DNA from 3 places in the Lysinibacillus sp. FW301-JW8 genome. Region 2 is predicted to be linked to each of the others. Evidence: riboswitches for the same ligand, from Rfam matches in the RefSeq annotation. Region 2 holds a riboswitch; each other region holds the start of a gene.
What was found. Region 2 has a riboswitch for thiamine pyrophosphate ahead of thiT (energy-coupled thiamine transporter ThiT). Riboswitches for the same ligand answer to the same signal wherever they lie in the genome.

Region 1 (7,996 bases), on a different contig from region 2:
GCGTAAATACTAAATACGCAATTGTTTAATGTTTCAGCATCCCTTCTCGATATACTTGGGATACCACTTGTTCCTGTACTTCGCATTTCAAATTCTATGTTCTCTAAAGATGTTGATAATAATAAATGAGAGTCAGGTCTTTTAAAACTTGTTACCGGAATAAGTGGAATTTTTTGTATATCATCTAAACTTTGTATATCAGCAGGTGTAACGCCGCTATCCTCGCATAGCATTCGATAAAAGCTATTGTTTTCATAATGATGTTTAAAATTTTGGGAGATTAAATAACCCTTTAATTCATTGACTTTTTCTTCATCCCATTGAAATAGCTGTTGAGTTGACCCAATGACTGCTGTTACTGGATTAATACCTAATTCTTTTAAATTTTCCATTGCTGCTTGAATAGTTACCATTACATTTCCTCTCCTTTTTAATATCAATTTCTCTCGGGTTTTCAGCTCATGACCTCTTCATGTAGATCAGTAATTAGCCGTTATTACAGGAATTATTAGGGGAATATCAACCATATATAAGGCACTAATTATTACAATTTTTGTCATACAGTTGACATAAAAAGATTAACATAAGAACAAATGATGTAACCCCTAATTCACTACAAGAAAAAAAGTAAATTCCACAAAAAAACTTGTGGAATTTACTAATTGAATACTTAATTATTATTGCAAAATATTTATCATTTATTAGTTTAAGAATAAACCATTGGTCCACTATTTAGTGTAATCCTAACTATTAGCAAACCATTTTTCTTTGTGATAGACTGTACTATATTTGATTAGAAAAGGGGGGTATTCGATGACCCAGCAGAAGTCTAATAAGGCGGCTTTGTATATTTTAATGTTTAATATGTTTATCGCAATGGGGAGTATTGGAATTATTATTCCTGTCATGCCAGAGTATTTAAGAATATTTGGTGCTGCAGGACAAGTTTTAGGCATGCTTATTGCAACGTTCGCCTTAGCTCAATTCGTTTTTTCTCCAATTGCTGGGAATCTTTCGGATCAGTATGGTCGAAAAAATCTTATAATTTTCGGGCTTATACTAACAGGACTTGCACAAATAGGTTTTGGGCTCTCTACAGAAGTTTGGATGCTCTTCTTGGCACGCTTTTTAGGTGGCCTTGGATCAGCCTTTGTTGCACCTCCTATTATGGCATTTGTGGCAGATGTTACAACATATGAAGAACGAGGCAAAGGGATGGGGATGCTTGGTGCTGCCATGTCTCTTGGCTTTATGATTGGACCGGGTATTGGTGGATTCTTATCGCAAGTCAGCTTACATTTTCCATTCTATACGGCTGGAGCTGCGGCTATTTTGGCTGCTATTTTATCGTTCTTTTTATTACCATCTACCAAACCAAATGCAGCACAAAAAATGCATAAGCAAGACAATCTCGCAAAACAAATGGTACGTTCAGTACATATGCCTTACTTTGTTATGCTTATTATTATGATGGTATTCTCGTTCGGAATTGCTAATTTCCAAACGACTTTATCATTATTTGTTACAGATAAGTTTCATTATACACCCGGAGATATTGCTATTATTTTAGTAGTGGGTGGTGCTTTTGGTGTAGTTGTACAAATGTTTGTCATTACCCCACTCTTTAATCGCTACGGTGAAATGAAGGTCGTATTGGTCAATTTATTTATTGCAGCTGTATCTATTTACTTAATATTATTCGTTTCTGGATTTGCCCTTATTTTAGTTGTTGCAACAATCTTCTCTACAGCTACAACATTAATTCGTCCTGCTGTCAACACACTGATCTCCAAGCTTGCTGAAAATGAGCAAGGATTTGCAGCAGGTTTAAATAATGCTTATATGAGCCTTGGGAATATGATTGGTCCAGCATTGGCAGGTATTTTATTCGATTGGAATATGAATAGCCCTTATATATTTGGTGCTATTATTTTGATGGCTTGCTTCTTCCTTGCCCTTATTTGGACAATGAAAAAAGCACCACATCTTATGCAGCCCGATTCTAAATAGTCTGAAAAATCATTGACTATTATTAGCAGTATGTTACATTTATCTTGTTACGATGTTATACACAAATTAAATAATTTTTACCACTAGGGGAGTCTTTAAAAGGCTGAGACATATATTGTCATATATGGACCCTTTGAACCTGATCTAGTTCATACTAGCGTAGGGAAGTGGCGACATCTTGCTTTTTAATATGTAAATGCAAGGCCGCTTCCTATTGTTTTCAGGAAGCGGTCTTTTTGTGTTTAACCAGTTTAGCAGCGATAACCATTCATTTAATATTTCAAGGGAGTGTTACTTATGTCAATTCGAAAATTAACAATCATGGCCTTATTAGTGGCAATTGCTGTAGCAGGTTCTACCTTCGTTTCAATTCCAACAGGGATTGCGCGAGCTTATCCAATACAGCATGCCATAAATGTCATTGGTGCCATTCTACTCGGTCCAGTACCAACCATCATCATTGCCCTTGTCACGGCAATAATTCGTATTCTAACAGGGACAGGCTCCCTATTAGCCATTCCTGGAAGTGTCATTGGCGCATTTTGTGCAGCATTAGCTTATAAATACAGTGGCAAACCTTGGCTAACAGGTGTCGGTGAAATAGTAGGAACTGGGATCATCGCATCCCTCATAGCAGTACCATATGCATATATCTTAATGGGAACATCTGTCGCAGCAATGTTTTTCATGCCTGCTTTTTTGAGCTCTAGTATTATTGGTGCTATTTTAGGTGTGGCCGTTGCTAGTAGTCTACGAAATACTGTACTTATTAAAAATTTCCATTAAATGAACAGGGATTCCTTCCACTCTATTTTGAGCGGAAATCTCCTTTTTGGGATTTCTTCCCCCTAATTTATGAGATGAACCTCCCCTTTTCAAAGAACCACCCAATCATATACAAAAAAACAGTGCAAAATAATCAATCATTTTGCACTGTCATTTAATCCAATTTATCGTTTTTTCATGCCCTTTAATAACTGAGCAACATTCGTATCCTCTGCCTGTATGGTTTTATTCTCTACAAGCGACTCTTTCTTCTTCGACTTAGCAAAGATGCCCCAGCCAAAGCGGCGAATCGTAATATCGATGAAGAAGAATAACATACCTGCTAATATAAGCCACGTTGCTATATTTTGCCGGTCTGCCCCTTTCTTCGTAAATTCACGAAATACCTCCTTCGGTTCTTTCAAAACAGAGCCACCCGTTTGCTTTGTCAGTTCTTCCACCAGCTTATCATTTACTGGTTGTAACTCATATTCAGCACTATAAGGTACACTTATCCCTGCCTGATAAATAGCTTGATCTTCATCAGCAATACGGAAGAAAATGAGTCCTGGCTCTGCTTGCACAACTGCCCGAACCTGTGAGGCTGAAATGGCCTCAAGCTGTGTTTCAAGTTCTTCCCCTGCTTCATTGACAGCTACAATATCTAAAAATGCTGCTTCGTTGGTAGGATCTGTAATAATAAATGAACCATCCGATTCTAAACGTACATCGTAGGCAATGTCATTATAGCTTGGTAGCATTTGAGATATAAGCGTTTGCCAAAATGTTCCCCAATCCTGCCATCTTGCCCAGTCACCTGTCCATTTACCTGTCGAATCGGAAGTAAAGGCAAATGTCTTGCCAAGGCCATATTGCCATTGAGCCAGCACCGGATCCTCTTTCTCACTTTCCGCAATTACAGAGGCACCCTGTTTCGCTGTTGTTCCGATATAAGCATTCATTTGAGGTACACCATTTGCAAATAACTTGTTCCAACCAGATGCGTTATAGATGGCTGGATAGAAGGGGTTATCCTCAATATATGTGCGTGAAATCATTGCCGTTTCACGGGATAAAATAGAAGGTATGGTCTGCTCATCAACAACATCATAAAATCGCCCGCTACCCATTTCACTAAGTGCTTCAAGTAAATTGGCATCTGCATCTTGTCCAATCGCTACAGTTGACAATGTTACGCCATTTTCTTTTCCTTCAGCAATTAAGTCTTCATAATTCCCTGACTGTGACTGTCCATCCGTTAATAGAATAATATGCTTTCGCTGTAGTTTTAAATCTGCTAAGTTCTCATAGGCCTTAGCGAGTGATCCATAAATCTCTGTCCCACCGCCTGGCGTTACTGATAAAATCGTATCTACTGCTTCTTCCTTATTGCCAAGTGGTCCTGTTTCGATAATTTCCCAAGGTCGATCATCGAAGGCAATGAACCCAAGCGTATCTTCATCTCGTAACATTTCAACAGAACGAGCTGCTGCCTCCTTAGCTAGCTCTAGCTTCGCTCCGTACATACTGCCAGAGCGGTCTAGTACGATAACCAGTCCTAATGAAGGTAATTGTTCCTTTCCTTTAATTTCCATTTCAACAGGTAGTAAAGTTTCGATTGGCGTTTTAAAATAGCCACCCAAGCCAAAGCTATTTTCACCACCAACCATCGTAAAGCCAACGCCAAAGTTTTTTACTGCCTGCTCTATAACATTCATTTTGGCCTCGCCCACTAGATGTCCTGGCACATTATCAAAAATAATAGCATTATACTGTAGATAACTAGAAAGCTCATTTGGCAAACTTCGAGCATCTATAACATCAAAGGAGATAGATTGTCTACCAAGAGCGGCTGCAATAGGTGATGCACTATCATAACCGTTAACAATTAATAAATGTGGTTCACTTTGTACCATTGTTACGCTTGTTAGTTTATTATTTTCAAAAATGGCATCCTGCTCAACCTGTACAACAGCTTCATACTTTACAAGACCCTCTGCTGTAGCAGTATGTTTATACGTAAATACATTGGAGCCTTGTGCAAGCTCTACAGCCTCACGGTGAACAAGTTTGTCGTTTTCATATAATAGAAGCTCCCCTTGACTAGCAGCTGTCGCATGAACTTCAGTAACTAATTGCTGCTGCTCACCCACATATGCAACTTGTGGGGTTACAAAGCTTTTCAGTGATATATCTGTAGAAACTGGTTGATGAAATGGAACAACATCAACACTTATATTGGAGCCTTTAAATTTCGATGCAAGCTCTAAAGCATTCCCTTTTGTTTCATTGCCATCTGTTAGAAGTACCAATCGTGTTGCCTTTTTTGAATTAACAATCCCCGAAGCAAGCTGGAGACTTTGTTCAATATTTGTTTGATCTGTTGCTCCTATATTTGTAAACTTCGGCACTTCCTTTAATGATTTCGATAAAATCGCTTCTGTTTGCAGTGTTGATGAAAAAGAATAAATCCCTGCAAGTTGTTCATCCTTTTTCGACTGTAAACTTTCCTCTATAAATTTAATCATCTCACCATCTGTGCCATTCATAGAAGCAGAACGGTCTACCATAAATAATATTTGTTCTTCCTTTATAGGTAATAAAATATAAGGACCTGCAAGCGCAAAAACTAAGCAGCTAACTGCTAGAATACGAAGTCCTAGCACTGTTATATGGCTCTTTTTCAAGCGCTGACGTTCTCGCCAATAGGTCCAGCCAAAATACATCAATAATGGGAGTAAAAGCAACAATGCTAATGGCATATCAATTCGTAAATCCACGTCGTCGTTGCACCTCCCACTCTGTAACAAGTACTAATAAAATAAGAAGAATAAGCCAAGGTACAAGTGAAGCTTTTGCTATCTCTTCTTTGCCATTCTCTTGGAGCTCTCCTAGTGTATAGCTTGTTCCTTTTTGGATGACACGCTCCTGTGCCTGAAGCTGGACAATTAAGCGCTTTTCTTCATCTTCTGAGCGTGCTGTATAAATACCTGGCTTCATTGGAGCTGTTAATAAGCCATTCGTTATGGACGATAAAAACTGATCGTCCTGCGAATATACACTCCAATCGCCCTGTTTCAAAGCAACTGCGCGCTGCTCGTTCGGCGTAAAAATACCAAGTGAACCAATCGATTCTGAAAGCTGCTGTTCCGCACTCCACAAAAATAATGGAAATGAAGGGTGCAGAGGCCAATCTGTATCTGCAATATCAGCTAATATGACAAGATCACCTTTAGGAGAACGTTGTATAAAGGGATGATCTCCAACCGATGCAATTGTTTTGTAGCCATCAAAACCAGGATATACAGTGCTAACATAAATATCTTTTAGCTCACTAAATGCAAACAATGCATCACTTGTTGTATTTACTTCGCCCTTTGCTTCAATTTTTTTGGCATCATCACGACCAAATAATACTATAGGTTTGTCCATCTTTTCGAGCAGTGCTGTTTGGTTAGTTACTACAGTCGTTTCTTGATTATCAGCTATCTGTAAAGACGGAATAATCTTGACACTGTTATTAATTGTTTGAAAGCCTTTTTGAATGAGTTGATGCATACTTTGATCGACCACTATTTTTGAGGTAGTCGTTTGTAGTAAAACAGTTTGTGAATTATCGACTGTATAATCATCATTTGCATCAATCGTAGCCGCCAATGTAGCCTCTAGTGGTAAATCTTTAAAAGTTTTCGTCACAGCTTCATTAGGAGGTAATGTTAAATCTTCCGACACTACCTTATTATTCTCTGCATTTTGTAACAATAAAGTGATCTTTTGCTCCAAATCAGTATCATTTTGTAGCTGTACCAATGCCATAGTCGATTGACCATCTGTAGTTGCAGCAAAACGTGTGATTGCGATATTCGTTAAATCTTTAGCAGAGCCTTTTACAATCCATTTCACTGTATCTTTTTCCATCGGTAAGTGCTTTTTATCCAGCGCATCTGTAAATACATAAATGGATGTTGGTATATCACCAACAAAAGCCTGTGCCACATCAAGTGCCTTATTCATTTGTGCTGTTTCATAGGTTACTTCCAGCTCTTGAATCGCCTTTTCAATATCTTTGGTGTTTGTCACCTGCTGTAGCACAGCTTTCGGTGTATTGCCTGTTGTAATGAGTGTCACAGGTCTACCGTTAAGTTGATTCACCAAAGACAGCAATTCCTTCTTATGTGTATCGAATGTTGACTGCCCTTTCCCAGCAAGCATTGTTGCGGACGTGTCCACAATAAAAATTGTCTGTGCTCCTACAATTGTTGACTTTTTAATATAAGGGTTCATTAGGGCTAGTACTAATAAAAGAAGTGCTAGGAGTTGCAAAAAGAGCAGAGCATTTTTTTGTAGTTGCTTTAAGTATGGTGATACACGCGTTTCCTGCATAATTTCCGACCAAAAAAGTGTAGAAGATACGGTTTGATCGATATATTTTTTTCGAAAGAAATAATATAGTAGGACAATGACCGGGATGATGGCCGTCCAGCTAAAAAGTATTTGACTAAAGCCCAATACGGCTCACCTCACCTAATCCAATGTGCTTTTAATAATTGCTGAAAGATGGCATGCTGTAATCCATCCTCCACTTTAAGCTGTAATTTTCTAACACCGAAGCGTCGACAAATAGCTTCAAATTCCTCTTCATGTAATAAACGTCGTGCCATATATGCGTCTAAAACTTTAGAGGACATTGTAACGTTGACATCTTTGCCAGTCTCACGATCTAATAGGCGGACATCACCAGTATAATTAGGAGATAACTCCTCTTCCGTGACAATTTGTAATAAACGTACATCCCCTGCATAACGTGGTAATCTTTTTAAAAGTTGCTCCCATTCCTCGATTGGCTCTAGCCCATCTGTAACGATAAATAGCACTGTACTATCCTTCGGTAATGCTTTTAAAGCTCCCTGTGCAAAGCTTCCCGTATAATCTGCTTTTTCTATTTCTGTGATAATTTGTAAAAAAGCGCGTCGATACATAGCGCCTTTACGACGAAATGGCGGCTTCATCTCATCTTGCACAAAAGAAAAAGATAACCGATCGTCACGACCAAGCACCATTAAACCAAGAGAAGCAACAATTTGACGAGCAAATGTCCATTTAATATCATCATCCATGGATTTAGTGGTATCTAGCAAAATGTGTACACGCATCTCTTGCTCATCTAAAAATCTTTTAATAAAGTATTTATCAGTTCTTGCAAAAACGTTCCAATCGACCT
Region 2 (7,996 bases):
TTTTATTCATCCTCTAAACAGGCATACATGTAATGATCTACCCATTGACCATTGATATACAAAAGCTTTCTTAACAATCCCTCACGCTGAAATCCTGATTTTTCTAATACTCGAATAGAAGCACTATTTTGCGTTGAAACATAGGCCTCTACACGATGTAAGCCTACTTGCTCAAACGCAAAACGCACGACCATTTTCACAGCCTCTGTTACAATCCCTTTCCCAATATAAATCTCATCCATCGCATAGCCGACAAAAGCACTTGAGTAAGGTAATCGTTTGACTGCGTAAAGCGCAATATGCCCAATTAGATTATTAGTTCCTGGCTCATAAATACCAAAAGTAAATTCCCTTTTCGAGTCCATTAAGTATAGGCTTTCTTGAATTTTTTTGTATTGGGCATCAACTGTATAATATTCCGGTCGTTGTAATGGCTCGTATGTAGACCAAAAGTATTTATTACGGCTTACGAGACCAGTTAAACTTTGTGCATCTTTTTCTTGGAATGTGCGAATGTAGCATTTCTCTCCTTGAATTGATACCACATTTCCACCCTTTTTCCTTATTAAATTCCAAATTTTAAGCACCATTTTTCCACACTAGCCTTCCGATAATTGTCTTACTTGTTACTTGCTTCACCCAAAAATCAGTTAGTCACTTTATTGTATGTAAAAAAAGATGCTGCTACAACTAAAACAGCTCGTCTTGTTTGCACAGCATCTTACAATTATTATTTTGTTTTTTTCTTCTTCGAATTATCATTTAGTACTTCAAGGTTTGGTGATTCCTCATCCTCTAACTGAGCCTTATCTAAAACATTTGTTAAATGAAGCCCGCGCCTTTGTGCTTCCCGTTCAATATGCGCTATTGTTTCTTGCAGTACCTGCACACGTGCATATTTTTTATCGTCCCCTGCAACTAGAATCCATGGCGCATTCTTTTTGTCTGTTTTCTCAAACATATCATTTGCTGCTTCTACATACTTAGGTGTTTTCTCACGATTACGCCAATCTTCCTCTGTTAACTTCCAAGCCTTATAAGGGTTTTGCTCACGTTCAGTAAAACGTTTGAGCTGCTCTTCATCTGAGACATGGAGCCAAAACTTGATGATTATGTAATCCCCTGCAGTTAAGATCTTTTCAAAGTTATTAATCTCCTCAAAAGCTCGTGACCATTCATCCTTTGTTGCAAATCCTTCAATACGTTCCACTAAAACTCGTCCATACCATGAACGATCGAAAATAGCTATTTGTCCATGTTGTGGAAGCTTTCTCCAAAATCGTTGTAAATAGTTGTAGCGCAGTTCATGGGGCTGAGGTGCAGAAATTGGATGTACCACATAGCCTCGCGGATCAACACGTTCAATTAAACGTTTGATGGCCCCTCCCTTACCTGCTGCATCCATACCTTCAAATACTAATATTAGCCCAATTTTATTTTTTAATAAAAATTGCTGTGCATTTAACATTTCATATTGGAGTACTTTTAATTTCTTTTTATACATTTTTTTATCTAGTTCAATAGATAAATCTAAATCTGTTAAATTTTGAGCCATTAAAACTTCACTCCTTCTATTTGGATTATTCCTATTGTACTAAAGAATCATTTAGATGCCTATACAAATGGTAAATTGTAGATAGTTTATATGAAACAACGCGATACATTATTGGGAATTTCCGTTATAATGGAAAGAGTGCAGTCCTATACTTAATTGTCTTTTCCCTATACAATTTAATACGAAGGGAGAGGAAAACATGCCTCAATTTATTTTGATGACAATCACTTATATTGTCTCAGTCATCCTAACCTTTTCATCCTTTTTCATGAAAATAAATGGTCAATCTTCGTTAGACATCTCTAATCGTTTTCCTGTTGTATTTGCACCTTTTAATGTCAGTCATGTAATTTGGATCGTCATTTACATGTTACTTGGTTTTTGGTTAGTCATGAATTTTAAAAAGACAACAATTAAACAGACTGTTCTTTTTAGCAGCATATGTATATTGCAGATAATCACGATAGTCGTTTGGCATCAGGAGCTATTTATCGCATCTCTTGGCAATACACTACTTTTAGTTTTCTGTGTGTTTTCGCTGTACAATACATATCCTCTAAGCGATAAATCGTTGGCAGGACGTATCCCTTTCTCTATTTATTATGCATGGTCGACATTTATTTTGATGACAGATACAAGCTTTACATTGACAGCTTATGGATGGAACGGCTTTGGTCTTAGCAACCCTCTATGGGCAGTAATTTTATTGACAATCGGTGTTGCCATCGCATTACATATGCGCTTCCATCATTTCGATATTATGTATCCATCTGTATTTATTTGGGCTTATATCGGAATCGCGTTACATAATGGTTTTGAAGAGCTACTTGTAACAACAGCTGCTTTATTTTTATGTGGTGTACTATTAGTCGGTATACTTTTCATAAAAAAAAATCCTGCCTCCCCCAAATAATTGGGCAGCAGGATTTTTAATTTATGCCTCATCCAATGAAGTTAAAATAATTGGTTTGTCTTTTGTCACAATAATTGAATGTTCGATTTGGGCAACTAGTGATTTATCTGGAGTAACGAATGTCCAGCCATCACCAGCTTCAACAATATGCTCTGCTTTTGCTGAGATAAAAGGCTCAACCGCAAGTACCATGCCCTCTTTCATGATTGTAGAATCCCATGCATCATAATAGTTTAAAATATGATTTGGCTCATCATGTAAGGAAAGCCCTAAGCCATGACCTGTTAGGTTCATAATGACTGTTAAATCATTAGCATATGCTTCACGCTCAACAGCTTTACCAATTTGATTTAATTTTGATCCAGCCTTTACTTTTGTCATGGCACGATCAAAGGCACTTTTTGCCACACGACAGAGCTTTTCTTTATCTTCGTAGCCTTCTCCCACTACAAATGAAATGCCTGTATCTGCAAAGTAGCCATTTAATGAACCAGATACATCGATGTTGACGATGTCTCCTTCTTTAATCACGCGTTTTCCTGGAATACCATGTGCTACCTCCTCGTTGACACTAATACATGTGTATCCTGGGAAGTCATATTCTCCTTTAGGTCCAGAAATTGCTCCTGCCTCAGCAAACATACGGCCAGCAATTTCATCGAGTTCAAGTGTTGTTACACCAGGTTTTGTCGCAGCCTTCATTGCCTCACGAATTTCAGCACAAATACGACCGATTTTTTTAAAGGCTTCAATCTCTTCTTGCGTTTTTACAATCATTTTTAACGTCCCTTTCATCTAATATCTACTCTTTAATATAACATAACTTGTTTGACATAAAACGTTAAACGCTTTAAATATTGTATGCCCTCATAAATTGCAAAGTGCTAAAATGTAGCAATATTTCACAGCGAGTAGTTAAATACGATACAAAAACCCTCCACTACTGTGAAGGGTAGATTATTTATGATTTTCGCTGCATTAATTGTGGTGCTGCTGTAAATAACAGAACACCAACAATGGCAGTTAAAACTGTTGCTGGTAGCATATATGTTCCATTATAAATAATTGAATAAATCCATGCATTTTGATCGCCAGCATACTCCGAGAAAAATACAGCGCCAGCAATGGTATGTGCTGCATAGCGTAAAAATCCTGCTAATACAGTTCCAACAATAATATATACCGCCATTTTCGTTTTGTTTAGATTGTTTGCAGCCTCAAGAACTGGTTGACGTACGATTGCAGCCAAGCCTACTATTGTGAAGGCAACGCCATAATCGAGTAAGCCTTGTAACCAATGCACAACTGTAGCACCAAACATTGTTTGCATAACACCAATAAGTAAGCCCGTTGTCAGACCAGGTAAAAGACCCCAGCGAAAGGCTATTAAAATTATTGGTACCATCACTAGACTAACAGAGCCGCCTTGTGCCCATACTTTAAAGGAAATCTGATCAAGCACAAGGCCAATCGCTGCGAATATCGCGATCTCCACAAGCATTAAAAGTCTTTTTTTGTCCATATTATTCTCTCCTTTGTTCCGATGTAGGATACAAGAGCAGGAATAGAAATCAAATTACTTTTTGACTCTATCTGGCAAAAAAAAACAATGCCAGGACAGAGCCTCACATCGTACAAGTGTCGGTTTCTATCCACATCCCTACGCAAGTGTTAACTTACAGGTTCAAAGAGTTAAGGCATTACGTGCCCAGTCTCAGCTGACATCATCAGCTCCCCTTGTGGTCGTTACATCTTTTTTATTTGAACAACCTCATTGTACGCAAACATGGATATGATTACAACTCTCTTTCACAATTTTTTTTGAAACTTTGCTGTTTTTCATGCGTAAATATTAAAAAAGGAGGTACAACTATGGAGAACCAAAAAATTTTATCTGCCTTTAGTTATCTCAGCGTTTTTTTTGCACCCTTTATTGTGCCATTAATTGTTTACTTTGTTTCTAAAGATAGCGACGTAAAAAGACACTCTATTCGAGCACTTATATCGCATTTAATCCCGTTTGTATTTGGTATCATCTTCTTTGCTGTCTTTGTCTTCTCAACCATATCGTTTAACACCTTTGATCCACAATCAGGTAGCAATACGTTTATGATCGTTTGGTTTGCATCATTTGCCATTTACTTACTTGTCTCACTAGGGATTGTTATTTGGAATATAGTGCAAGCTGTTCGCGTTATTCGTTAATGTTTCATTTCTAATATCAATTTCGCCTTGGCGTAATTGCGTCCGGATTTTGAATTGTGCAGGCACAATTCATTCTTTTGAAAATCCGTGACATCCGCTGGAGGCTTTGGGCCAACAGATGTTTTTTGTGCGAAAGCGTAGTGTAACGCAGCGGCAGCAACATGATGTTTTTTGTGCGAAAGCGTAGTGCTAACGCAGCGGCAGCAACATGATGTTTTTTGTGCGAAAGCGTAGTGCTAACGCAGTTGCAGCAACATGATGTTTTTTGTGCGAAAGCGTAGTGCTAACGCAGTTGCAGCAACATGATGTTGGTCACTCAGTTGTGTGTTGCTGTCGCTTCGCTTTCGCACAGATAAATTGCCACAGGACGTGGCGTTCTTAGACTGAGTTCCTCTATTTCAGTAGGTGTTTGGACACCCACTGAAAAGAAACCAAAACCGCATTCATCTCACCCTATAGAGGTGGGAGTCTTCTGCTGAATGAAGATAAACAGGTAGAACTTTTAGTAAAAGGAGCTGTTTTTTTATGAAAGTATCTAAAGTTGTCAAAACCGCCGTAAAATTAGCACCTATCGTTATACCAATTGTCAAAAAAGTAATTGCTGCGAAAAAAGGAGCCCCCTCTTCTCCAAAAAACAGCTATAAGAAATAATACATCCCAAATAAAGAATCTGCTCATCTTTTTCCCAGCAGATTCTTTTTTTTGACTCTATAACTTTTTTCTAATTTGTACTTGGCATAGCAGATTTATATTAAAATAGGGTTTAGCACTACAGATGAGGGGTTGTTAAAAATAAATAGTGAAAAACAATTAATGAGCTTGGTTAAGGCAGCACAGGTTCTTACTTCAACACTCGATATTAACCAAGTATTAGAAAAATTAATGAATGAGGTACTTCATGTGATAGACGGTGCTGATGCAGGGGTATTGTTTATGTTAAATACAGAAACTAATCGTCTAGTTGCCAAGCATGCCATTGGTTATAACCTGGCTTATTTAAAAAAGATTCACCTTGCCTCAAATGAAGGGATGACTGGAAAGGTATTCTCTCAAAAACAAGCATTTAGATTTCACTCTAGCAATGATGTTACAGAAAGCATGGCGGATTTATTTCCACAGTATGAAGAAAACTATACAAAAGCAGTTGGTGATTTAACTTATCCCAAAAGTGCTGTTTGTGCTCCACTTCTTGATAAAAGTAATTCATGTATAGGCGTTTTAACAATTGTCAATTTTTCAGGAGATACACAGTTTGAAAATAGTGATTTAACGATGTTACAGGCATTTGCAAACCAATCCTCAATTGCTATTGAAAATGCAAAATTATTTACTCAAAACGAACGCTCTAAGCGCATTTATAATGCTTTAACACAGGTTTCCTTAACACGTGGCCGACTCAGCGATATGATTGATACGCTTGCATCATTACTAGACCAATCTGTAGCAATTATGACAGATTTTTACGATCTATTGTTTGCATCATCTCCTGTAGCTAAACTTGCTACTGACATTTTAAAAGAGCAAAAATCACAGCATCTTGATACAGTTGTACAGCAATGTGTAAGACATCAAGTATACATACCATTTAAAGATGAAACGTATGTAAGTTACTTATTTCCTATCCATACAGAACGAGGTGTTATAGGAATACTACTGATTGTGATGAATCAACATTTACAAATGGATCCTTTAGATTTATTTGCAGTAGAACAGGCAGGTGCATTATTTGCCTTACAGTTAGCTGAGGAGGAAAAGGAGCTAGAAAATTCCTTTAAATACGACGGATATTTGTTACAACAGCTTTTAAACTCAAATTTCAATGCCTTTTATAAACGTCAAGAAGTGCAACAAACTTCTCATTACTTATGTGCTACTCTACAACTTGATGGAAGAACATATCATGTTGCTCAGACTAATAAAATGCAGCACCAATTTAGTAAACTACTATATCGTTTAACTCGCTTATTTTCCTTACCAGTTTTCATCTCGGAGCATGATTTACACTATCATTTTTTATTTATGAACAATTTGCGAGTTTCAGTCGAACAGTTTAAAGAGCGTATTCAATATTTTTTTGTACTCCTCGAAAAAGACTCGACAAAGTACAATTCACTATCGTTTATGGTTGGTCTCGGAAGACACTTTGATACAATTGAAAACATTTTCAGTTCATATCGGGACTCCACAAAGTGTATTGACTATTTACAGACACTAGAACAGGCACCATTCATCATTTCCTATGATAAGCTTGGACCTTATACACTTTTTTTAAATAATGACCCACAGGAAATGGCAGAATATGTTGAGTTGAAGCTTGGACCAATTATGGAATACGATAATCAACATAAAACTGATTTGTTATATACACTAAAGCTATTTTTTGAACATAATCAAAACCGAAAAAAAACAGCTGAGGCATGCTTTGTACACCTAAACACCATTAAATATAGACTCCAAACGATTTTTTCATTAATAGGGATTGACGAGCAGAATGGGAAAACTATGTTCGAATTAAATCTTGCTATCTATATGTTTTCTTACTTACAAAATATAAAATTAGCCAAAACAGACAAAGGATAGTTCTTATCTTTGTCTGTTTTTACATAGTATTTTCATAGTATTCATTGTTATACTAAACCCTACTTGTTGAATTTTCAGAATATTTTTATTAAGCAGGAGGGCTGTCTAGGTATGGAAATATGGAGTTTATTTACGATTATTGCGTCACTGGCTTTATTAATATTTTTAGCATTACGTGGCTTCAGTATCATTATTATTGCGCCAGTAGCAAGTTTAATCGTCATCATTTTAAATCAAATGCCTATTTTAGATTCATTACAAGGCAATTATATGAGTGGGTTTATAAATTTTATGAAAAATTACTACCTTATCTTCTTATTTGCCGCAATTTTCGGAAAATTTATGGAAGAAAGTGGTGCTGCTCGTTCAATAGCTGAAAAACTTTTGAATATTATGGGACGTCATAGTAAATTTAACGCGCTAATGGCAGTCGTAATCATTTGTGCCTTTTTAACATTAGGTGGCATTAATACATATGTCGTAATTTTCGCCATTTTACCAATTGCTAAACCATTATTTAAAGCTATGAATATACCTTGGCATTTATTTACGGGGGCATTTTTCTTCGGAATGGCAACATTTACAATGACCATGCTACCTGGTTCACCATCTGTACAAAATATCATTCCAACAAAATATTTAGATACAACAGCTACTGCAGCACCTGTTGTTGGAATTGTTGCTACTATTACCATTATTCTTTTTAATTGCTTCTATTTAAAAAGACAATTATCTAAAACAGA
Region 3 (7,996 bases), on a different contig from region 2:
TTCATTATGAGTGATTTTTTTATCGTTATTCAGCACCAGTTGAATAATGCCATTAATACAAAATTAATGGAAAAATGAAACCAATGAGCATTGTGCTTTGTCTAACTTATACAAATTGATGAAGGGAGGGAATTGCTTGGAGAAACAACAACGAGATATACATTTACGGGAGGCTATGGATTTATACGGTCATTACTTACTTCGACTAGCTTATACATATGTAAAAAGTAAAGAAAGGGCAGAGGATATTGTGCAGGAAGTGTTCATCCGCTATTACATTCATATGGAGCAATTTGAAGGGCGTTCTAGTGTGAAAACTTACTTGTACCGTATGGTTGTCAACGAGTGTCATAATTACTTTAAAAGCTGGGCATATCGAAAAACAGAGTTAACTAGTCTTTTTAAAAAGCAGGAAGCCTCTATATCAGTGGAATCTCAAATTTTAAAGCAGGAGGAAATGGATGTTATTGCTCACAGCATTACTACATTAGAAACGAAATATCGAGAGGTTCTTTGGCTTTATTACTATGATGAACTATCTATCACCGATATCGCATCCATTTTACAATGTTCAATCAATACAGTGAAAACAAGGCTAGCAAGAGGGAGAAAACGAGTAGGTATCCAATTAGAAAAGGAGGGGTTTTATAATGGAAATGAATTTACGTAATCGATTAAAGGCTACTATACCAGATCAATTAGCATTAACTCCTCAAAAAAAAGAAGAGATTTTAGAGGCTGCTCATGTTAGATTTGAGCAACAGCAAACCCCTGTAAAAAAACATGTGTGGAAGCCCATAGCAGTAGGAATTTCAGCTTTAGCACTTACGGCTTTACTAAGTTATCCATTTATAGATGAAATAAAGGAACAATTGACGATTTCGCAAATAACTGAGCAATTCTATGAAGAAATTAGTATCCCTGGTCGATCTGCTGATACATTATTTACAGCTGTCTTTGATGATGCAACGAACTCCTTTTATTATTACGAAGGCAATACCATTTATTCCTATGCACTCGATACACATATTGAAAAAGTGGAAGTAACAAGTAAATTCCCTATTTCAAAAATGTTAGTAAATGAAGATTGGCTTGCTTGGATGGTTGATGATAGGAAATCTATGTTCGTAAAAAATAGAGTAACATTAGAGGTCAAAGGCTTTCCTACGGATACTTTTATGGATTTAGAAGATGATACGTTACTGACAGAAATATCTGATACAAGGACAGGTCATACCATTTATAGCTTAACAAATCTGCGTACAAATGAGGTAAAACAATTTAAACAAGCCTTTGATAATAGTGCAGTAAGCCAGCCAATTTATCAGGACAATCAATTGCTCCTACCAAGTGCCTTTAAAAAAGATGGAGTAGAAACGGTCCGCTTTACGCTCTATGATGTTCAAACGGAAAAAGAAAAACAATACGATTTACCTTTTAAACGCATACATGACATGTCAATGACTGACCATAAAATCTATGCTTCTTTTGAAACGGGAGAAAGCTTAGAGACAGGATATGTTGATTTAGTGGATGGCTCCTATCATAAACTTGATGGTAAAAAAGCCATTACTTTAACAGCCTATCAAAATAATCTTGCTCTATACGAATGGATACCGAAGGAGGAAAAATATCGCTTTAGATCTTATCAAGTCAAAGAAGATGGTTCATTAACACCACTTTACGACTTTAAAGATATTCCATTAGCTCTCTTTGAGCCACGATATACTATGGAAGGAACATTACAGGTATTTGGGCTAAATGAAAAGTATCTCACAGAGGGTGGAATTCTTGAAGCGAGAGACGATGCAGTTAAAATATTTTTACAGCGTTATTATTAAATAGAGCCTTGTTATTTACAGTGAGATATGGGTATAATAATCAACGAAAAGTTCATATGTAAAGAATGTAGGGGGGCTGGTAGTGCCAGCTGAGATTGTGTCCGTTAGACGCTGACCCTTTGAACCTGATTTGGCTCGTACCAGCGTAGGGAACATCTATTCAAAAAAAGTAAGTTTTTGATATTGATTGCACAACGTCTGGGAGGATTCCTGGGCGTTTTTTTATGTTTTCTTTACATTAATTACAGATATTCTATGAATACGCTTTCTTCTGGTTAAAACATTCACTCATGAACACTTTCACACTATTTACTGGGAGGATTCAGCATGAAAAAATGGTTATTGGTTCTTATGGCTGCTCTTTTAACATTAGCTGGCTGTAGCGAAAAAAAGGATACCAACAAGGATGAACATGCATTGAAAAAGGTGTCCGTTGTACTCGATTGGACACCAAATACAAATCATACAGGGCTATATGTTGCTAAGAAATTAGGTTATTTTGAAGAGCAGGGCTTAGATGTTGATATTTTACAACCTGGTGACGCAGGAGCGGATCAGCTTGTGGCGTCTGGCAAGGCACAGTTTGGTGTAAGCTATCAGGAGGGAATTACTCAAGCTCGTGTACAGGATGTACCTCTAGTATCGATTGCGGCGATTATTCAGCATAATACTTCTGGCTTTGCCTCAATTGCCTCTAAGGGCATTACATCACCAAAGGAATTTGAAGGGAAAACGTATGGTGGCTGGGGAGCTCCTCTTGAGCAGGCCGTTTTACAATCATTAATGCAAACTGAAAATGCAGATATTAATAAATTAGATATTATTAATGCCGGCGATATAGATTTCTTTACAATGATGAAAAAAGATATTGATTTTGCATGGATTTATTATGCTTGGACTGGAATTGAAGCTGAGCTTCGTGGTGAAAAGCTGAACATGCTGTATTTAACAGATTATAGTGATCAACTGGATTATTATACACCCGTTCTAGCTACGAATGAAACAATGATTAAGGATGATCCAAAGACAGTTGAAGCATTTGTCGCTGCCGTGGCAAAGGGCTATGAATATGCGATCAGTAATCCAAGTGAGGCAGCAGATGTTTTACTTGAGGCAGTACCTGATTTAGATAAAGATCTTGTGCATAAAAGTCAGGAGTGGCTGGCAGATAAGTATCAGGATGACGCTGCTCAATGGGGCGAGCAAAAGTTAACTGTCTGGGAAAACTACGCGAAGTGGATGACTAGCAACAACGTTTTAGAGGGCGAATTTAACGCAGTACAAGCATTTACAAACGACTTTTTACCGAAAAAGGAGACAAAGTAATATGGCAAACTCATTAATCAGTGTACAAATTATCCCGAAAACAGAAAAATATGAAGATGTTATTCCATTTGTTGATGCAGCCATTGCTATTATTGATGCATCAGGTGTGAAATATGAGGTGCACCCTTTAGAAACGACAATGGAGGGTGAGCTGACAACGTTACTACAAATTATTGAACGAATGAATATCAAGATGATAGAGCTTGGTGCCATCAATGTTATTACGCAAGTGAAAATTTTATATCAGCCAACTGGGATTACAATGGGCACATTAACGGAGAAATACCAGTGATGAAGTGGGCAATACAAAAGGGAAGGACGATAATTTTTATCGCCTTCCTCTTATTCATATGGGAGCTAATCGTGCGTTTAGCAGATATACCGCATTGGTTATTGCCGGCACCAAGTGCTATTTTGACAGAAGGTATACAATCGTATGAAACATTTATGCCTCATGCCTTCGCAACAGTGAAATTAGCTTTACTAGGACTTACTATTGGCATAGGTTGTGGACTAGCAGTTGCTGTGCTCCTGCATCGTTTTTCATTTATTCGAGAGCTATTTTATCCCATTCTCATTATGTCACAAAACGTTCCTATACTCGTCCTAGCACCGTTATTAATTATTTGGTTTGGCTTTGGTTTATTACCTAAACTTATCATTATTTGTCTTGTATGCTTTTTCCCAATTGTTATTGCAGCAATGGATGGCTTTCGTCAAACCTCACCGGAGTTGAAGCATTATTTTGAGATGATTGGGGCAACAAAGGCACAAACTTTTTGGAAGCTAGAATGGCCATTTGCATACCCATCTATTTTTTCGGGTATTAAAATTGCTGCCACATACAGCGTTATGGGGGCTGTTATTGCTGAGTGGTTAGGTGCCAAAAAGGGAATTGGGGTCTATATGACATTGGCCCAATCATCATTTCGTACAGATCGTGTGTTTGTGGCAATTTTGGCTATTGTCTGTTTAAGTTTAGTATTATTTAGCGCTATTCTACTGCTAGAAAAACTTACTGTGAAGGGGAGAGGATTCCATGCTAAGCGTTCAAAATATTGATAAATCCTTTGATTCTCTTCAGGTCATTCGAGATTTATCTTTTGAGGTAAAGGACGGTGAATTTGTGGCAATCATTGGTCCATCTGGTAGTGGGAAAAGCACGCTCTTTCAATTAATTGGCGGTGTTTCTTCTATTGATAAGGGAGCTATTTTATTAAACGGTGTAGATATACAGCAGAAAAGAGGAACGATTGGCTATATGCCTCAGCAGCCATGCTTATTACCATGGAGAACCATTTTAGAAAATGTCACAATTGTAGAGGAGCTTCAGCAAAGACCAAATGTAGAACTTGCTAAGGAGTGGTTAGCAAAAGTGGGTCTTGCTTCATTTATTAATGCCTATCCAAGAGAGCTATCTGGCGGTATGCAGCAGCGAGTGTCCTTTATTCGTGCAATTGTTAGTGACAAGCCTATTTTATGCTTAGATGAGCCATTTTCTGCGCTAGATGAATTTACAAGACTAGAAATGCAGGCTTGGCTATTATCCATTTGGGAAAAATATCGAAAATCCATTTTATTTGTTACCCATAGTATTGAGGAAGCGCTATTTTTGGCGGATCGTATTATTGTGCTATCGAAACGACCAGCAACAATTAAACAAGAAATAATTGTTCCTTTTGCACGACCACGACAAGAGGAGATTCGTCATTCGGAGACATTTGCAGCATTAAAGCAACAATTATTTACGTTTTTAAAAGAAGAGAAGGGTGATGTTCATGTTGATTGATGCCCATATTCATTTAGATCAGTATCTGGAAAACGAGATACCTTCTTTATTAGAGAAAGCTGAACATGTTATTGCGGTCAGTATGAATCTTGCATCATGTGAAAAAACGTGGATGCTGTCGAAAACTTATAAAAATGTAAAGGTTGCGTTTGGTTTTCATCCTGAGCAAGCCCTGCCTAGTAAAAACGAAATGGATGCTTTATTTGATTGGATACGTCAACATACACATGAAATGGTAGCAATAGGGGAAGTAGGTCTGCCGTATTATTTAAAGCAAGAAAAATCTATTGATTATCGTCCATATACAGCATTGTTGGAACAGTTTGTTTTGTTAGCGAAGGAATTAGATAAACCAATTATTTTACATGCAGTTTATGAGGATGCAGCACTTGTTTGTGACTTGCTTGAAAAACATCAAGTAACAAAAGCCCATTTCCATTGGTTCAAGGGAGATGAGAAAGTGATCGAACGCATGATCCAGAATGGCTATTTTATTTCTGTTACGCCTGATTGTACGTATGAAGAGGAGATTCAACAGCTTATTATGAGATATCCAATTGAGCTAATCATGGTGGAAACGGATGGGCCTTGGCCATTTGAAGGTCCTTTTGACAATAAACGTACATCTCCCTGGATGATGAACCATTCTGTAGAGGTCATTGCATCAATAAAGGCGTTATCAACACACGAAGCGGCAAAAATAATTACACAAAATACAAAATCATTTTACAATCTATACTAAATAAAAAAGCAGTATATAGTGTTTATTCATCTATACGCTGCTTTTTGTATTTTGTAAAGTTGCGTTCTATTGTTTCCTGCTTTGTCTTTGTGACACGTTCATGTGTGCTAAAAGGGGAGGATTGACGATCGATTTCAACGTTTTTTCCTTTTGTACGCTTTAGATGCATACGTTTCTTTTTGGCTCTTGATTGTGACATAGTATTACCTCCATTGTTTATTATCAATATAATACTGAATAAAGCAGAAAAAGTAAAACCTCGTAAGTAATTTACTTACGAGGCAATTGTCATATTATTAGTGAGATACGTCTTGTACAGAAATACCTGTGTTTGCTTTAACATCCACTTCGCGGTATTTCTTATCATCGCTTTCTTTAGAAAGTAATGTTCCAATGAAACCACCAAGGAAACCAAGTGGTACCGAAATTAATGCTGGATTTGTTAACATAATTAATGGGTCACCCACGAAAATTGCTTTTCCTTCAACTGGATTCCAGATGTTTGGTGATACCGCAACAAGTGCTAATGCAGAGATTAAACCTGTTAGCATTGCCGTTACAGCACCAGCTGTATTAAAGCGTTTCCAATAGATTGTATAAATGATTACTGGTAGGTTAGCAGAACCTGCAATACAGAATGCAAGTGATACTAAGAACGCTACGTTTAATGTTTGTGCACCAAGTGCTAAAAGGATAGAAACAATAGAAATTGTAATAGAACCGATACGAGCTGCAAGTACTTGCTCTTTTTCTGTAATTTGACCTTTTTTAACGATTTGACCATAAATATCGTGAGAAAGGGCAGACGCACCAGAAAGTACAAGACCTGCTACTACCGCTAAAATTGTTGCAAATGCTACCGCACAAACGAATGAGAATAGAATGTCGCCACCAAGTGCTTCCGCAAGAAGTGGGGCAGCCATGTTACCAGCTGCGTTTGCTGCAATAATTTCTTCTTTACCAACGAATTTTGCTGCACCGAAGCCTAGGAAAATCGTAAGTACATAGAAAATACCTACAATCCATGTAGCCCAAATAACTGAAGAACGAGCTGTTTTCGCATCTTTTACTGTAAAGAAGCGCATTAGGATGTGTGGAAGACCAGCAGTACCTAACACAAGAGCGATTAACATGGAGATCGTATCAATACCATTTGTATATTTAAGACCAGGGTTTAAATAAGCTGCACCGCTTTCAGTAGCAGTCCCCATTTCTTTGAACATTGTAGCAATACTGAAGCCGAACTCTTTTAATACCAAGAATGAAATAATGATAGTACCTATCATTAAAAGACATGCTTTAATAATTTGTACCCAAGATGTAGCAGTCATACCACCGAATAATACGTAAGTTGTCATCATTACACCTACGATTAATACGGCAATCCAATAGTCAATCCCTAAAAGTAATTGAATAAGTGCTCCTGCACCAACTAGTTGTGCAATCATGTAGAATAAAACAATTGTAATAGTGCTTAAAGCTGCCGTTCCACGAACTTTTGAGCTATTGAAACGCGCTGTAATCATATCAGCCAATGTAAATTTCCCAAGGTTACGTAAAGGCTCTGCAACAATGTATAATACCACTAAGTAAGCTACTAAATAACCAATAGAGAAGAAGAATCCATCAAATCCAAATAATGCAACTGCACCGGCAATCCCTAAGAAAGAGGCTGCTGATAAGTAGTCACCAGCAATAGCTAGTCCATTTTGCCAGCCTGTTAATCCACCGCCAGCAGTATAGAAGTCACTTGCTGAAGAGGTACGCTTAGATGCCCACCATGTAATAACTAATGTTAAACCTACAATGGCAACGAAAAAGAATATGGCTGTAAAACTCATTCCTCCATCATTCATCGGCGGCCACCTCCGTTCTCATATTCAGCGATAATCGCCTGTGCTTCTTTATCGTAGCTATTTGCTTTTGCTACATATAAATGACATAAACTCCATGTCATAATGAATAATCCTGCTGCATAAACCCACACCCAAGTGATTTCCCCAAATGCCTTTTGGTGTAGAATTGTCGTGTACGAAGTAAGAACGGGTAGCAACATATATGCTGCTAAAAAGACTACAGTCATAGTCCAAAGAAATGAATTCTTTCTACGTACAAGTGATTTAAACGATTGTTGATTTGCAATTGCATCATAGTCAATCACGACGCTTTTGTTTGCTTGATTGTTCGCCATTAACATTCCCCATTTTGTGTTTATTTTTACTGCTTCAAGACTTGATTTTGCTAGTTAAGTGAATTCACATCTTCATTTTATGAGACAGTTCACAAAATTGCAATACA

Region 1: it holds a riboswitch for thiamine pyrophosphate, as region 2 does, so the genes downstream of both, thiW (energy coupling factor transporter S component ThiW) here and thiT (energy-coupled thiamine transporter ThiT) in region 2, are expected to answer to the same signal.
Region 3: it holds a riboswitch for thiamine pyrophosphate, as region 2 does, so the genes downstream of both, AC3WOM_RS22375 (ABC transporter substrate-binding protein) here and thiT (energy-coupled thiamine transporter ThiT) in region 2, are expected to answer to the same signal.

Annotation. Positions count from the first base shown of each region.
Region 1 is NZ_JBYTBB010000033.1:36,089-44,084, reverse strand. It holds gene AC3WOM_RS14375 (LuxE/PaaK family acyltransferase) at 1-413, opposite strand, end outside; gene AC3WOM_RS14370 (MFS transporter) at 814-2,010, shown strand; TPP riboswitch at 2,086-2,193, shown strand; gene thiW (energy coupling factor transporter S component ThiW) at 2,308-2,796, shown strand; gene AC3WOM_RS14360 (VWA domain-containing protein) at 2,961-5,555, opposite strand; gene AC3WOM_RS14355 (vWA domain-containing protein) at 5,539-7,284, opposite strand; gene AC3WOM_RS14350 (DUF58 domain-containing protein) at 7,296-7,996, opposite strand, start outside.
Region 2 is NZ_JBYTBB010000011.1:42,701-50,696, reverse strand. It holds gene AC3WOM_RS06750 (GNAT family N-acetyltransferase) at 3-590, opposite strand; gene AC3WOM_RS06745 (polyphosphate kinase 2 family protein) at 731-1,555, opposite strand; gene AC3WOM_RS06740 (TspO-related membrane protein) at 1,755-2,468, shown strand; gene map (type I methionyl aminopeptidase) at 2,490-3,245, opposite strand; gene thiT (energy-coupled thiamine transporter ThiT) at 3,430-3,990, opposite strand; TPP riboswitch at 4,109-4,216, opposite strand; gene AC3WOM_RS06725 (magnetosome magnetite crystal formation protein family) at 4,341-4,673, shown strand; gene AC3WOM_RS06720 (small protein YxzF) at 5,199-5,324, shown strand; gene AC3WOM_RS06715 (helix-turn-helix domain-containing protein) at 5,457-7,253, shown strand; gene AC3WOM_RS06710 (GntP family permease) at 7,365-7,996, shown strand, end outside.
Region 3 is NZ_JBYTBB010000072.1:10,806-18,801, forward strand. It holds gene AC3WOM_RS22365 (sigma-70 family RNA polymerase sigma factor) at 137-670, shown strand; gene AC3WOM_RS22370 (hypothetical protein) at 651-1,841, shown strand; TPP riboswitch at 1,901-2,010, shown strand; gene AC3WOM_RS22375 (ABC transporter substrate-binding protein) at 2,169-3,167, shown strand; gene AC3WOM_RS22380 (thiamine-binding protein) at 3,169-3,459, shown strand; gene AC3WOM_RS22385 (ABC transporter permease) at 3,459-4,229, shown strand; gene AC3WOM_RS22390 (ABC transporter ATP-binding protein) at 4,207-4,956, shown strand; gene AC3WOM_RS22395 (TatD family hydrolase) at 4,946-5,698, shown strand; gene brfA (ribosome rescue factor BrfA) at 5,721-5,897, opposite strand; gene AC3WOM_RS22405 (solute symporter family protein) at 5,995-7,539, opposite strand; gene AC3WOM_RS22410 (DUF485 domain-containing protein) at 7,551-7,889, opposite strand.